Regions from separate parts of the Pseudarthrobacter sp. 01T43 genome, predicted to be linked through region 1. Evidence: predicted binding sites of a transcription regulator. Region 1 holds the regulator's gene; each other region holds the start of a gene.
The links. Region 1 encodes Rex, which represses fermentation and respiration genes when NADH is low (regulators of the CRP and FNR family bind a similar motif). Its sites were predicted from a motif close to CTTGTGAANNNNTTCACAAG; they were not measured.
Positions count from the first base shown of each region.

Region 2: a site for Rex is predicted at 2,586-2,605, ahead of AC1DIM_RS00700 (queuosine precursor transporter). Genes of this name have one in related genera too.
Region 3: a site for Rex is predicted at 2,710-2,729, ahead of AC1DIM_RS01660 (glyceraldehyde-3-phosphate dehydrogenase). Genes of this name have one in related genera too.

Region 1 covers NZ_JBFTPV010000020.1:10,876-15,146, reverse strand. Annotated here, with positions in the region: gene AC1DIM_RS15585 (hypothetical protein) at 1-398, shown strand, start outside; gene AC1DIM_RS15580 (hypothetical protein) at 626-1,390, shown strand; gene AC1DIM_RS15575 (redox-sensing transcriptional repressor Rex) at 1,451-2,158, opposite strand; gene AC1DIM_RS15570 (glutaredoxin family protein) at 2,249-2,503, opposite strand; gene AC1DIM_RS15565 (HAD family hydrolase) at 2,618-3,436, shown strand; gene AC1DIM_RS15560 (30S ribosomal protein bS22) at 3,582-3,680, opposite strand; gene AC1DIM_RS15555 (helix-turn-helix domain-containing protein) at 3,855-4,067, opposite strand; gene AC1DIM_RS15550 (3-deoxy-7-phosphoheptulonate synthase) at 4,209-4,271, opposite strand, start outside.
Region 2 covers NZ_JBFTPV010000001.1:151,311-155,581, reverse strand. Annotated here, with positions in the region: gene AC1DIM_RS00720 (hydroxymethylpyrimidine/phosphomethylpyrimidine kinase) at 1-568, opposite strand, end outside; gene AC1DIM_RS00715 (hypothetical protein) at 565-987, opposite strand; gene AC1DIM_RS00710 (TIGR01777 family oxidoreductase) at 984-1,901, opposite strand; gene AC1DIM_RS00705 (TetR/AcrR family transcriptional regulator) at 1,919-2,575, opposite strand; gene AC1DIM_RS00700 (queuosine precursor transporter) at 2,752-3,510, shown strand; gene AC1DIM_RS00695 (dienelactone hydrolase family protein) at 3,605-4,271, opposite strand, start outside.
Region 3 covers NZ_JBFTPV010000002.1:8,239-12,509, reverse strand. Annotated here, with positions in the region: gene AC1DIM_RS01670 (HNH endonuclease family protein) at 1-626, opposite strand, end outside; gene AC1DIM_RS01665 (hypothetical protein) at 728-931, opposite strand; gene AC1DIM_RS01660 (glyceraldehyde-3-phosphate dehydrogenase) at 1,013-2,491, opposite strand; RNA gene rnpB (RNase P RNA component class A) at 2,750-3,137, opposite strand; gene AC1DIM_RS01650 (slipin family protein) at 3,269-4,096, shown strand; gene AC1DIM_RS01645 (YaaA family protein) at 4,184-4,271, shown strand, end outside.

The DNA.
Region 1 (4,271 bases):
CCGGACTCCCCACCGAGCTCAAAGTCTCCTACTGGATCTGGCTCATCGGCGGCATGCTGGGGGTTATGGGCGGCTTCTTCGGCTTGCTTGCCACCTTGGCCCTGTTCACTGTCGCCCCCGGATTGGCCGCTTTGCTACTCCTCCTGGTTCTGGTGGCAGTCGCGCTGGCTGCCGCGCAGATTATCCTCGCCCTGAAGATGAAGGAAGGTAAGGAGTGGGCCCGGCTGGCGCTCACCATCGTTGCCGGCGTCTCACTGGTCCTGGCGCTTATCGGCGGCAGTGTGGGCGGAGGCATAGGCAACAACTGGCTCGGATTCCTGATCAGCGCCGCCGCAACAGTCCTGATGTGGCTTCCCAACTCGCAGGCCTGGTTCACTGCCGTCAAGGGCCGCGCTTAAGCGGTCCGTTGAGGACAGCTCCCCAGCGGGCCGCCCAAACACTTTGGCAGGTCCATTTTCGCAGGTCCAGCGGCTCTTTTCGGGTCTCAGCGCAGGCGGGAATACCTCTTTGGAATGACCCACCTTGGCACAGCCGGGGGGTACGGTTGAAGTAAGCCGTACTGGGGGCAGGGCCAGTGGACTGCACCCAGCAGCCGAACTGACTTCCAACCTGCAAAGGACCGCTCATGAGCACCCCCGTCCCGCCTCCCGTCCCGAACGAGCCTGAGCCCGGCAACCAGCCGCCAGCGCCCCGTTATGGTGCTAACAGCCCACAGCCAGAGCAGAACACGCCGCAGTACGGCCAGAACGCCCCGCAGTACGGACAGAACCCGCCTCCCGCACCGCAGTATGGACAGAACGCCCCACAGGCGCCGCAGTACGGGCAGCCGGCTCCCCCCGCCTACGGCCAGCAGCCGTACGGCCAGTCCCCCTACGCCCAGTACCCTTCGGAGAAGCCGCAGGCCACCGGCTCCAATGGCGTTCCGCAGCTGGTCAACATCTCTTTCTGGCTCCTGATCGCCGCCGCCGCGGTGTTTGTCATTTCCATGCTTATGGGCATCCCGATGCTCGATGACCCGGCAACGCGCAGGGCCTTTGATGATGCCATGCGCAGCAGCGGCGCCACCGGCGCTCAGTTCAACTTCGAGGAGTTCAAGAGCGCTCTCGCCGGAATGCTGGTAGCGGTCGCCATCGTGGGAGCCGGCCTGTACCTGCTGGTGGCCTTCTTCATCCGCAAGGGCAAGAACTGGGCCCGGATCCTGGGGACGGTGTTCGCCGCGCTGTCCGTCTTTAGCCTCTTCCAGGTGCCGAGCTTCGGGACGCTGGGAACCCTGGCAGGCATCGCGGCGATTGTCCTGCTGTACCTGCGAACCAGCTCTCCTTATTTCCGCAAGCAGCAGCAGCCTTTCGCCAACCCCTACACCACGCCGGGTAACCCGTACGGGCAGTAGGTTCCACGCAGTAACCCACACCTCAACGGGCGTGGACCCTACCGGCCGCCGCTGGACAACTTAGGTGGTCTGGTCCGGGGTCTGCGCCCGTTGCGCGTGGTAGGCCAGGATCTGCAGTTCGGTGGCCATGTCCACCTTGCGGAGATTGACGCCGTCGGGGACCTGCAGCATGACGGGAGCGAAGCTCAGGATGCTGTGGACGCCGGCCGCCACCACGCGGTCACAGACTGCCTGCGCCACCGCGGCTGGCAGCGCGAGGACCACCATGTTGGCGCCAGTCCGCTGCAGCACTGCTTCCAGATCCGCGACGTCGCTGACGCGCAGCCAGCCCACTTCGTTTCCCACCACAAGCTGGTCGGCGTCGAAAATTGCCACCACATCAAAGCCGCGGGACTCAAAGCCGCCGTAACCGGCCAATGCCTTGCCCAGGTTGCCGGCGCCAACAATGGCAACTTTCCAATCGTGGGTCAGGCCCAGGGCGGCGGAGATGTGGCGGCTAAGGTACTGCACTTCGTAGCCGACGCCGCGCGTACCGTAGGAGCCCACGTAGGACAGGTCTTTGCGGAGGGTTGAGGAGCTGACGCCCGAGGCTTCCGCCAGGGACTCCGAGGACACCCGCTCCACGCCGTCGGCCAGCATCGTGTTCAGGGCGCGCAGGTAGATGGTCAGCCTGGCCACTGCAGCGGGCGGAATCTGTTTGGCGGCCTCCCCTGCAGGCGCCGCCACCGTACCGTCTACGGCCCGGGGAGACGAATCCAGTGAACTCACTTTCCCCTCCATTGCCTCGCGTTGTGACTCCACTCTAGATGCCCGCCACCGCTGCCAACAAAGCCAGCGTCACGGTGCGCAATCGGTTGCCTAATGGCCCAGCGCACGTTGGAGGACCCGCGCCAAGCGAGCTTCGTCGATCTTCCAGAAGTCGCGCTGGACGCCATCCACCAGCACCACCGGGATTTCCTCGGCGTACCGTTCACGCAGTTCAGGCAGTTCGTCAACCTGCTGTTCCGTCCACCCAAGTCCCATTGCGGATGTAACGCGTTCGACGGCGTCGCGCGCGTCTGCGCACAGGTGACAGTTTGCCTTGGTGATGAGGACTACCTCCGGTTTTGCCATGCTTTAACCGTATCGCCCTTTAGGGGCGGCCAGCGGGACGGACAGCGCTGCGAACCGTCCCGCCAGCGCCTGCGCTGGAATCTGCGCAGCCGACTATTGACTAGACTCGTGGACATGCCCGAGGAGAAGTACGTCGCTGTAGTCACCCAGCCGGATGCGGTGATGCAGACCGGCGAAGCGGCCTTCTTCGACGTCGACAACACACTCATGAAGGGTGCCAGCCTTTTCCATGTCGCCCGCAAGATGCACCAGCGCGGCGCCTTTACCCTGGTCCAGGCGGCCGGGTTTGCATGGAAACAGTTCAAATTCGTGGCGCGCGGCGAGAATATGGACGATGTCCATGCGGTCMGCGATTCGGCACTTACCCTCGCAGCGGGCATCCCGGTGGCCGACATCAAGGCACTGGGCGAAGAGGTGTACGACGAAATGATCGCCTCCAGGATCTGGCCCGGCGCGAAGGCCTTGGCGCAGCAGCACCTGCGCGTTGGACGGCGCGTCTGGCTCGTTACGGCCACCCCCATCGAAGTTGCCACCGTCATCTCCACCCGGTTGGGCCTTACCGGAGCTCTGGGCACTGTTGGCGAGGTGGCCGACGGCATGTACACCGGCCGGTTGGTGGGTGACATCCTGCACGGCGCTGCCAAGGCTGTGGCAGTCCGGGAGTTGGCCGACGCCGAGGCGCTGGACCTCAGGCGGTGCTGGGCCTACAGCGATTCCTATAACGACATCCCGCTGCTGACACTCGTCGGGCACCCCGTGGCCATCAATCCCGATTCGAAGCTGCGCCGCCACGCCCGTGATCACAACTGGCCGGTCTACGATTTCCGCTCCGGCCGCCGCGCCGCCACCCTTGGCCTGAAGGCAGCAACAGCCGGCGGCGTGGTCTACGGACTTTGGAAGGGCTTCGCCCGGATCCGCGGCCCCCGCATCTAGGTAGCAGCAGATGTCGGTATGAGCTCTCATACCGACATCTGCTGCTACCCAGTTGGGCACAGTTGGGCCCAGTTGAGGGCCCAGGCAAACAAAAATGCCCGCTGCCGGGAAGGCAACGGGCATTTTCACGCTTGTCGAAGTATCTCTACTTCTTATTACGGCGCTGGTGACGGGTCTTGCGAAGCAGCTTGCGGTGCTTCTTCTTGGCCATACGCTTGCGACGCTTCTTAATAACTGAACCCACGAAAGTTCCTCACAAACTAGATGCAGCACCTGTCTGATGGAAAAGGTCCGTGGACAGAGCTACAGACAAAAAACAACTGACAGATTCTTACAATGACGTAAAACGTTCCTTAACAGGGTACCGCTTCTTTGCGGCGGCCACTGACCGTGGCCGTCCCACAGGCCGTAATAGTGCTCAGGCCGTTTCGGTGCGCCCGTCCACAACAGCGCCTTTAAGGTACTGTTCTACGGCACTTTCCGGCACCCGGTACGACCGGCCGAAACGCACCGCGGGCATTTCGCCGGAATGGACCAGCCGGTATACGGTCATTTTGGAGACGCGCATGACCTCGGCCACTTCGGCCACGGTCAGGAACTTCGCGTTCGAGAAGTTCTGTTCTGCGGACATTTCCCTATTCCTTTGCTGACGGATGATGACTAACCCCAGCTGTGTTCCATTGCGGTGTGCCGATGCTGAGCCATCCACCAACCATGTGATAGATACTCTAGAGGTTCATGGGGCTGTAGTGAAAGTCATTCGGAGCATTCGCTATGCAATACGGCGTTTCCGGGCGGAGGCTGCGAGCTGGTCGAGCACGGAAACAGAGACGTC
Region 2 (4,271 bases), on a different contig from region 1:
GGATGGCCGCCGCTTTCAGGGATTCGACGTCGGTGATCGCGAGGCCGGACAGCGATTCCGCTTCGAAGTGGTTGGGCGTGACGAACGTGGCAAGCGGCAGGATCTGCGCTTTCAGGGCCTGGTCCGTATCCAGCGCATGGCCCGGTTCCTGGCCTTTGCAGATCAGCACCGGGTCCAGCACCACGTTGCGGAACCCGCCCGCTTGCAGGGCGGTTGCCACGGTGCCGATGGTGGCCGGGCTGCCCAGCATGCCGATCTTTACGGTGTCCAGGACCGGCCGCCCGGGTTCCGAAGCCTCTGCCGACGCCGGACCGTACGCCGCCGTCGTGGCCTCCAGCTGGTCTGCGATCACCTGCTGGTCCACCGGCACGAACCGGTGGTTCCAGCTGTCCTTCGGGTCGAAGGAGACGATGCAGGTGAGGTTGGCGATGCCGAAGACACCCAGTTCCTGGAACGTCTTCAGATCAGCCTGGGCGCCGGCGCCGCCGGTGGCTTCGGAGCCCGCGATCGTCAGGACGACGGCGGGAGCAGCGGCGGGGGACTGGGTGGCAGTTGAAGCGAAAGTCATGGTTCCATCCTGCCATCCGGCGCGGCGAGCCCGCCGGGGATGACGCCGCTCAAGGATTCCGCGCCGTCGTGCGTGGTCACGAGGCGGACCACCGCCAACCGTCCGGCTGCCGCGCAGCCGCCCGTCCACAGGATCAGGCCCCACATGGTGTACCAACTGCCGCCCGTCAGGACGAGGAGCGTGACTAGTCCGGTGACCAGCCCTGCCCCGGCGATGGCCACAACATGCAGCCACTGGTCACGGACTGGCCGCATCAGGATCCCGGTGGCGAGGGCCAGCGGCATGCCGATCAGGAGCGCCGCTGGAATTCCAAAAACGTAACCGGTCGCCCCGAACGGAACACCAAACAGCGCCACGGTGATTCCTGCGCCGAGGAGGAAGGCGCCGGGGCCGAACGTCACGCGAAGCGGCCGCTTCACGACTTACCCTTGGCGATCGTGAGAAGCGCGCGGCCCAGCTCCGGCTGCCGGAAAATGAACCCGGCGTCGATCAGCTTCTGTGGCTGGACCCACCGGCTCTTCAGCACCAGTTCGGTTTCGGTGCGGATCAGGACTGCGCCCAGACGAAGCAGCCACGCAGGCGTGGGGATGCCCAGCCTGGCTCCGTAGGCCCGCCGGACCAGGCGCATCAGCTCACGGTTGTCCACCACATCAGGAGACGCGACATTCACCGGGCCGGAAATATCAGTCCGCGCGTGCAGGAAGCGGACGGCGCGGTACAGGTCTTCCACATGGATCCAGCTGAACTTTTGGCTGCCGCGACCCATGTGCCCGCCCAAGCCGAACCGGGCCAGTACGGCGAAGGGCCGGAATGCACCGCCGCCCGGGCCCAGCACGATGGCGATCCGCAGCGGAATTTTCCGTGTGCCTGGTGTGTCGGCCGCATCCAGGGCGGCTTCCCAGGCGCGCGCTACGTCCACGGAAAAACCGCTGCCGAGTTCGCCGTCGGACTCTGTTTGGGGCCGGTCCTTCGCGTTCCTGTAGATGGTGCCGGTGCTGGCGTTGAGCCAGGACGACGGCGGCGCCTGGCAGCGTGCCAGGGCGCGGCCAAGTGCCGAGGTGGTGGCAACGCGGGAATCGAGGATTTCCGCTTTGTTCCGCGTGTTGTAGCGGCAGTGGACCGACCGTCCGGCGAGGTTCACCAGGAGATCGGTGCCGTCCAGCACCCGGGCGATGGCGCCGTCGTCGTTCCAGCCTGCGGCGGCCGCTGTGTCCGCGGCGACCCGGCGGCCTATGGTGCGCACCGTCCAGCCGTCCTGCTCGAAGCGCGCCCGGAGGTACGTGCCGATGAAGCCCGAGGCTCCGGCGAGGACCACGGTGTTGGTCTTGGTCATTTGTTCCCCCATGATGATCAGTTGCGGATGCTGCGGCTCAGGCCGAGGACATCGTCCAGTACCTTGTTGACGCCCGGAATCTTTGCGAGCGAGAGTCCCCGGGCGATCAGCGGGACGGCGCCGTCCACCAGTTTCCGGGTGCGGCGCTGGCCTTCCGAGGTGTCGTAAACCCAGAACAGCGCGATCCCCATGTAGCCCAGCCAGAGGAGTTCGGGCAGATCCGCGCGCAGCTTTTTTGGCGCCGGCGGACTGGCGCCGTCCACTGCCGTCCGGAAGATGCCCAGCGAGGCTTCGCGGGCCGCCGTCGACTCTCCCGCAAAGGGATTGACGGGCGACGTGGGCCGGATGGCCGTGGCCAAGAAGTCGGCACCGAAGCGGTGGTAGGGCGCCATGGCGTCCAGGCCGGCGTGCAGCGTGGCTTTCAGCCGGCTGGCCAGGTCCTTCAGGCCTTCGAGGGCCTCGTCCGCCTTGGCTGCATGCTCGGCCTGCACCTGGACGTAGAGCTCCTGGACCAGATCATCCTTGGAGGCGAAGTAGTAGTACGCGTTGCCCACCGAGACGCCGGCCTCCGCCGCGATGGCCCGCATGGTGGTCTTCTCAAAGCCAATCTCGCGGAACATGCGCAACGCCACGTCCGCCAGGTGTTGCCGGGTCTGCTCGCTCTTGGCTGCCACTGAAATCCTCTTTTTGAACATGTTCAGAAATGAGTCTATCTGAAACTGAACGTGTTCAAAACCCCGGGGTCTGCTCCGGATGGGAGAATGGCGTGACAGTGCTAATACAGCCGGTTCCCCGCGCAATCTTCGGACAGCGCGGAAACCCGAGCGAACCACTCTGAACGGACACCCCCATGCCTTCCCCCTCAGGCCCCGAGGCCTTACCCATCGCCGCGCCGACTCGCACCCCCGCGAAATACGCCTCCATCGGCTCGCCGTACTTCGGCATGATGCTGGCTTTTATGGCCGTGGTGCTGATCCTGTCCAACATTGGTGCGGCCAAGGGCGTGGCGATCGGCCCGATCATCACCGACGGCGGCTTCTTCCTCTTCCCGCTGGCCTACATCCTGGGCGACGTGATCAGCGAGGTGTATGGCTTCAAGGTGGCCCGCAAGGCAATTTTCACCACCTTCGCCCTCTCGGTGTTCGCCTCAATCTGCTACTGGGTGATCATCGCGCTGCCCGGCTTCGACGACGAGTTCGGCGCAAGCAAGCAAGCGGCACTGGAGGGCGCCCTGGGCCCGGTTCCGCAGATTGTGCTGGCCTCGCTGCTGGCGTTCCTGGCCGGGCAGACCATCAACTCCTGGATCTTGGTGAAGATGAAGGCCCGCTCCGGGGAGAAGTCCCTGTGGGCGCGGCTAATGGGCTCGTCCGGCGCTGGCGAGTTCGTGGACACCCTGATCTTCTGCAGCATCGCCGCCTCCGTCGTCGGCATCATGGACTTCGGCATGTTCGTGAACTACGTGGTGGTGGGCTTTGTCTACAAGACCCTCGTGGAGTTCCTGTTCGTCCCCGTGACGTCCCTGGTGATCGGCTGGATCAAGAAGCGCGAACCGAGCTACGGCGTCCCGAGCGCTACGGTGACGGACGCCGCGGTGACGGGCGCCGCGTAGCTGCCGCCCGGCGTCGTCATTACTGCATCCATTGTTCCGTAACCGCCGTTTTGAGCCTTCAAAAGGGCGGTTACGGAGCAATGGATGGTCTGGGTCAGCCCTTCAGCGTCCCGTCGAGGAGGGCGCGGAGCTCGGTGAAGTGCCGTTCGGTGGCCTCGGCATGGAACATGGACGTGTCCGCCATCGTGTAGCCGTGCGGTGCGCCGGCATAGATCTGGTTGGAAGCCTCGAGCCCCGCGGCGTCGAGCGCCTCGCCGAGACGCGCGACGGCGTCGGCATCCATGCTCTGGTCGTGGTCAGCGTGGCCGAAGACAAACCGCGCCCGTGCCTTACCGAGTTCCAGATGCGGGCTGTCCGGGGTGTCAGCGGCAAGGCCGCCGCCGTGGAAGCCGCCGCACGCGACGACGACCTCGGGGTGGGCGGTGGCGGTCCGCACCGCGAGCCGGGCGCCCATGCAGTAGCCGAACGTTCCGATCGGACCCCGCGCAACGCCGTCGAGCGCTGCCAGCGCGGCGACCCACGCATCAATGTCCGGCAGCGCCTTGTCGGCTGTCAGGTGCCCAACCCGCGGGAACGCTGCCTTGCCGGCGGTGGCGCGGCCCTCGGGAGTGGTCATGTCCGTGTCCGTCGCGAGTTCCGCGGCGGTCCCGTCCCGGTAGAAAACGTTCGGCGCCAGGACCACGTAGCCCCAGTCGGCGATGCGCTGCGCCATTTCCTCGATGCGCGGACGCAGACCGAAGGCGTCCATGTACAGGATGACG
Region 3 (4,271 bases), on a different contig from region 1:
GCGCTCTTTTGCTGATTGGCGGGGCCGTCCGCGGCGATCAGGTTCAGCGGATCGTTGGCAAGGCTTTGACGCTGCTGCGGAGTGAGCACCTGGGCGCCTTTCTGCCACGCGTCACCGAGCGCCACAACATGGTCAATCTGGATTTCCTTGCTGCTCTCCGGTCCGCGCCGGAATTCCACGGCTTTCCCTGTGTACGGCTCCACGATGCCACCCGAAGCCACAGTGCACTTGGACCCCTCTGTAAAGTCCACAGCCGTGAGGTCCCGGCGGAGGATGTCGTTGCGGGTGTCGCAGCCGTTCCGGTCAACGTCCTGCCACGCCTGGCCGAACGCCTCGCGCTGGTACGTGTCCTTCGGCGCACGCCCCTTGACTGCCAGCCCCTCCAAGGCAGCGCGGGCACTTCCCTGCGGTACCGGATAAACGGGTACAACCGGCTTCATCCAGGTCCCGTCGAACACGGGCGCCTGGCTTGGTCCCACAACAGCGGGTTCTGCGGCTACGAACTGGCCAGCCGTGAAAAACCACACCACGGAAGCCAGCACAGAGAACGCTAGCGCTGTCAGCAAGGCCCAGGCCTGCTTCGAGCGCCGCCGGGCACGGCGGTAGGCACCCCAACTGACCGTCATGGGCAAGGAACTCTTCCGCAAATGTCATGCACCAGAAGAGCCTAGGCCACCCCACTGACACGTGGACGGTTATCCACAGCGGGGAGGAAGAGTGGCCGGAGCTACTGCTCCCGGGCTACACGCCGAAGATCTTCGTCGGCCAAGTGGAGGAGGCTTTGCAACTGTCGAACGCGGTCTTCTCCGACGTCGCCCGTAGTGTGGGCAGCACGGGCCTGTTCAAAAAGCCTAACGGCCTCTTTGTGGTTGGCTTTGGCGACGTCAAGGGCGTGTTCAAGGGTGGTCTCGTGGAAAGTCTCGTTATCCATGGCACCAGTGTGGTACCGATTCCCGGCTGATTCCAGCGAATCAGCCGGGAAGTCGGAATGTTGCCCTTCTGCGGCCCTCAGTTAGACAGCGATTGCGGCCAACGCAGCGGCAGGTTCCTTCGCCGGGAAGGACGGCGGGTTGACTCCGGCCATCTCTTCCATGACGCGGACTACCTGGCAGCTGTAGCCGAACTCGTTGTCGTACCAGACGTAGAGGATGACGTTCTTGTCATTGGAGATGGTGGCGAGGCCATCCACGATGCCCGCACGGCGGGAACCAACGAAGTCGGTGGAGACAACCTCGGGCGAATCGATGTAGTCGATTTGCTTGCGCAGATCCGAATGCAGCGACATCTGGCGCAGGTAGTCGTTCACCTCATCCTTGGTGGTGCCGTTTTCCAGGCTCAGGTTCAGGATGGCCAGGGAAACGTCCGGCGTGGGGACCCGGATGGAGCTGCCCGAGAGCTTGCCCTCAAGTTCGGGCAACGCCTTCGCGACGGCGGTGGCGGCACCGGTTTCGGTGATGACCATGTTCAGCGCGGCGGAACGGCCGCGCCGGTCACCCTTGTGGAAGTTGTCGATCAGGTTTTGGTCGTTAGTGAAAGAGTGGACGGTTTCCACGTGGCCGTGGATCACACCGAACTTGTCGTTGATGGCCTTCAGGACCGGGGTGATGGCGTTGGTGGTGCAGGAGGCCGCCGAGACGATCCGGTCAGTATCCTCGATGCTGCCGTGATTAATGCCGTGCACGATGTTCTTCAGCGCGCCCTTGCCCGGGGCGGTCAGGAGCACGCGGGCCACGCCCTTGCTCTGCAGGTGCTGGGACAGGCCCTCGGCGTCACGCCAGCGCCCGGTGTTGTCCACCACGAGGGCGTTGTTGATGCCGTAGGCGGTGTAGTCGATGGTGGCGGGGTTGTCCGAGTAGATGACCTGGACCTGCACGCCGTTGGCGGTGATGGTGTTGGCGTCCTCGTCAACGCGGATGGTGCCCTCGAACGAGCCATGGACCGAGTCGCGGCGCAACAGGCTGGCACGCTTGGTGAGGTCCTTGTCCGAGCCGCGGCGAACCACGATGGCGCGGAGGCGCAGGCCGTGGCCGCCACCGGCCTTTTCGATGAGCAGGCGCGCCAGCAGGCGGCCAATCCGGCCAAAGCCGTAGAGCACGACGTCGGTGCTGGTGCGGTCATCCGCACCGCGCTTGCCCACCACCTCGGCGAGCTCGGCGCGGAGGAACTCTTCGAGCGTCGCGCCGTTGCCTTCAAGCTTGAACTTCTCGGTCAGGCGGGCCACGTCGATGGCTGCTGCGCCGAGCTCCAGCTGCGAAAGTGCGTTCAGGAGAGGAGCGGTCTCTTCGAGCAGGAGCTCGGTGTTACTCATGCGGCGGGCAAACCGGTGCGCCTTGAGGATGTTCATGGTGGACTTGTTGATCAGGCTGCGGCCGTGGATGCTGGTCACCACGTTGTTTTCGCGGTACAGCCGGCCAATCACCGGAATCATGGCCTCAGCGAGAGCCTCCCGGCCCATCCACGTATCAAGACAAGAATCTGACGTCTGGCTCACAGAACTACCTTCCTCGGTTCAGCCGCATACGTCCTCGTATACGGTTGTCGGCCACCTGACGTTGTCCAGGGGCTCTGGCACCGGCGGGATTCTGTACACCCCGGGTGCCGTGGAGAAGCGCAAAGAAAAACCACCGGCTGCGAACGCAGACCCGGTGGCAGAACTTCTACGTTCGCTCTCTATTCTAGGCTGGGGGCGCGGCCCCGGCAGCCGCGCGTGACGTGAAGTCACTCACATGCGACGCTTTGCAGATGCAGTGGGATGGGTTGACCGATACGCCGGGTTCTGTGCTCCCGTGCCGTTACCAGCGCGGGAGTAGCGGCCATCCATCTACGAACGCCGTTGCCGACGCCCTCCAGCGGCCTACCCGGACACTCGGGCGGGCTGCCCTCAAACGTGCCCTGTCTGGCCTTGCTCCGGGTGGGGTTTACCTAGCCTTCCCGGTCACCCGGGAAGCTGGTGGTCTCTTACACCACCGTTTCACCCTTACCTGCAGCCTTTCCGAAAACGGAAAAACGCAGGCGGTCTGTTCTCTGTGGCACTGGCCTGCGGGTTACCCCGAGTGGGCGTTACCCACCACCCTGCCCTGCGGAGCCCGGACGTTCCTCGAGCCACTTGCGTGACGCGCGGCCGCCTGGTCAACCCATCCGGAACCCAGTCTACCGGGGAAGTAGGCGCCGCCGTCGCCGGATCCTTTCGGGGGCCTGGATGGGACAATAGACGTAGGAACCGGCCGCTGGTGACGGCCGGGAACCGTCGAGACCGGGAAGTGATCCTATGGACGTCACCGCAGCTGTTGTACTCCTCCTCGTCCTCCTAGTGCTGGTCATCCTCGCCAGGATGTCCGTCAGGATTGTGCGCCAGTACGAGCAGGGTGTCCTGTTCCGGCTGGGCCGGGTGGCCGGGGTCCGGATGCCGGGCCTGCGCTTCATCATTCCTGTGGTTGACAGGCTTCCGCTGGTCAGCCTGCGGATCGTGACCATGCCGATCCAGTCACAGGGAATCATCACCCAGGACAACGTCAGCGTGGACATCTCTGCGGTGGCCTACTACCGCGTTGTGGACGCCGTGAAGTCAGTAATCGCCATCGAAAACGTCGCGGCGGCGATCAACCAAATCGCCCAGACCACGCTCCGGAAGGTGGTGGGCAGGCACAGCCTGGACCAGACGCTGTCCGAAACCGAGCGCATCAACAGCGACATCCGGGAGATCCTGGATGCGCTCACGCTCGCCTGGGGTGTGGAGGTGACCCTCGTCGAACTGAAGGATATCCAGCTCCCCGAAGGGATGAAACGGGCGATGGCGCGCCAGGCCGAGGCCGAGCGTGAGAAGCGGGCCAAGATCATCGCCGCTGAAGGCGAGTCCATCGCTGCCACCGCGCTAGGGGACGCCTCGGACACCATGATGGCCCACCCGTTGGCCCTACAGCTGCGGAACCTGCAGTCGCTCGTGGAGATCGGCGTGGACAAAAACACCACGGTGGTGTTCCCCGCCCCCTTAATGAGCACCATCGGAGAGCTTTCGGCATTCCTTGCACGCGAGAACCAGGCGGCCCAGGCCCACAATGCCGGGCCAGCGTCCGCCACCTCCATCAAGGCCGCGTAGGGACCGGACCCTTCGAGACCGGCGCGACCAGGCAGGCGGCCGTATCGCAGTCGCCGTCGCCGTCGCCGTCGCCGGTAGGATCGTACGGTGCTGATTCTGCTTCCCCCCTCCGAAGGCAAGACCCCCGCAGTGCGCGGATCCGCCGTGGACTGGCCCGCCCTGAGCTTTCCGGCAC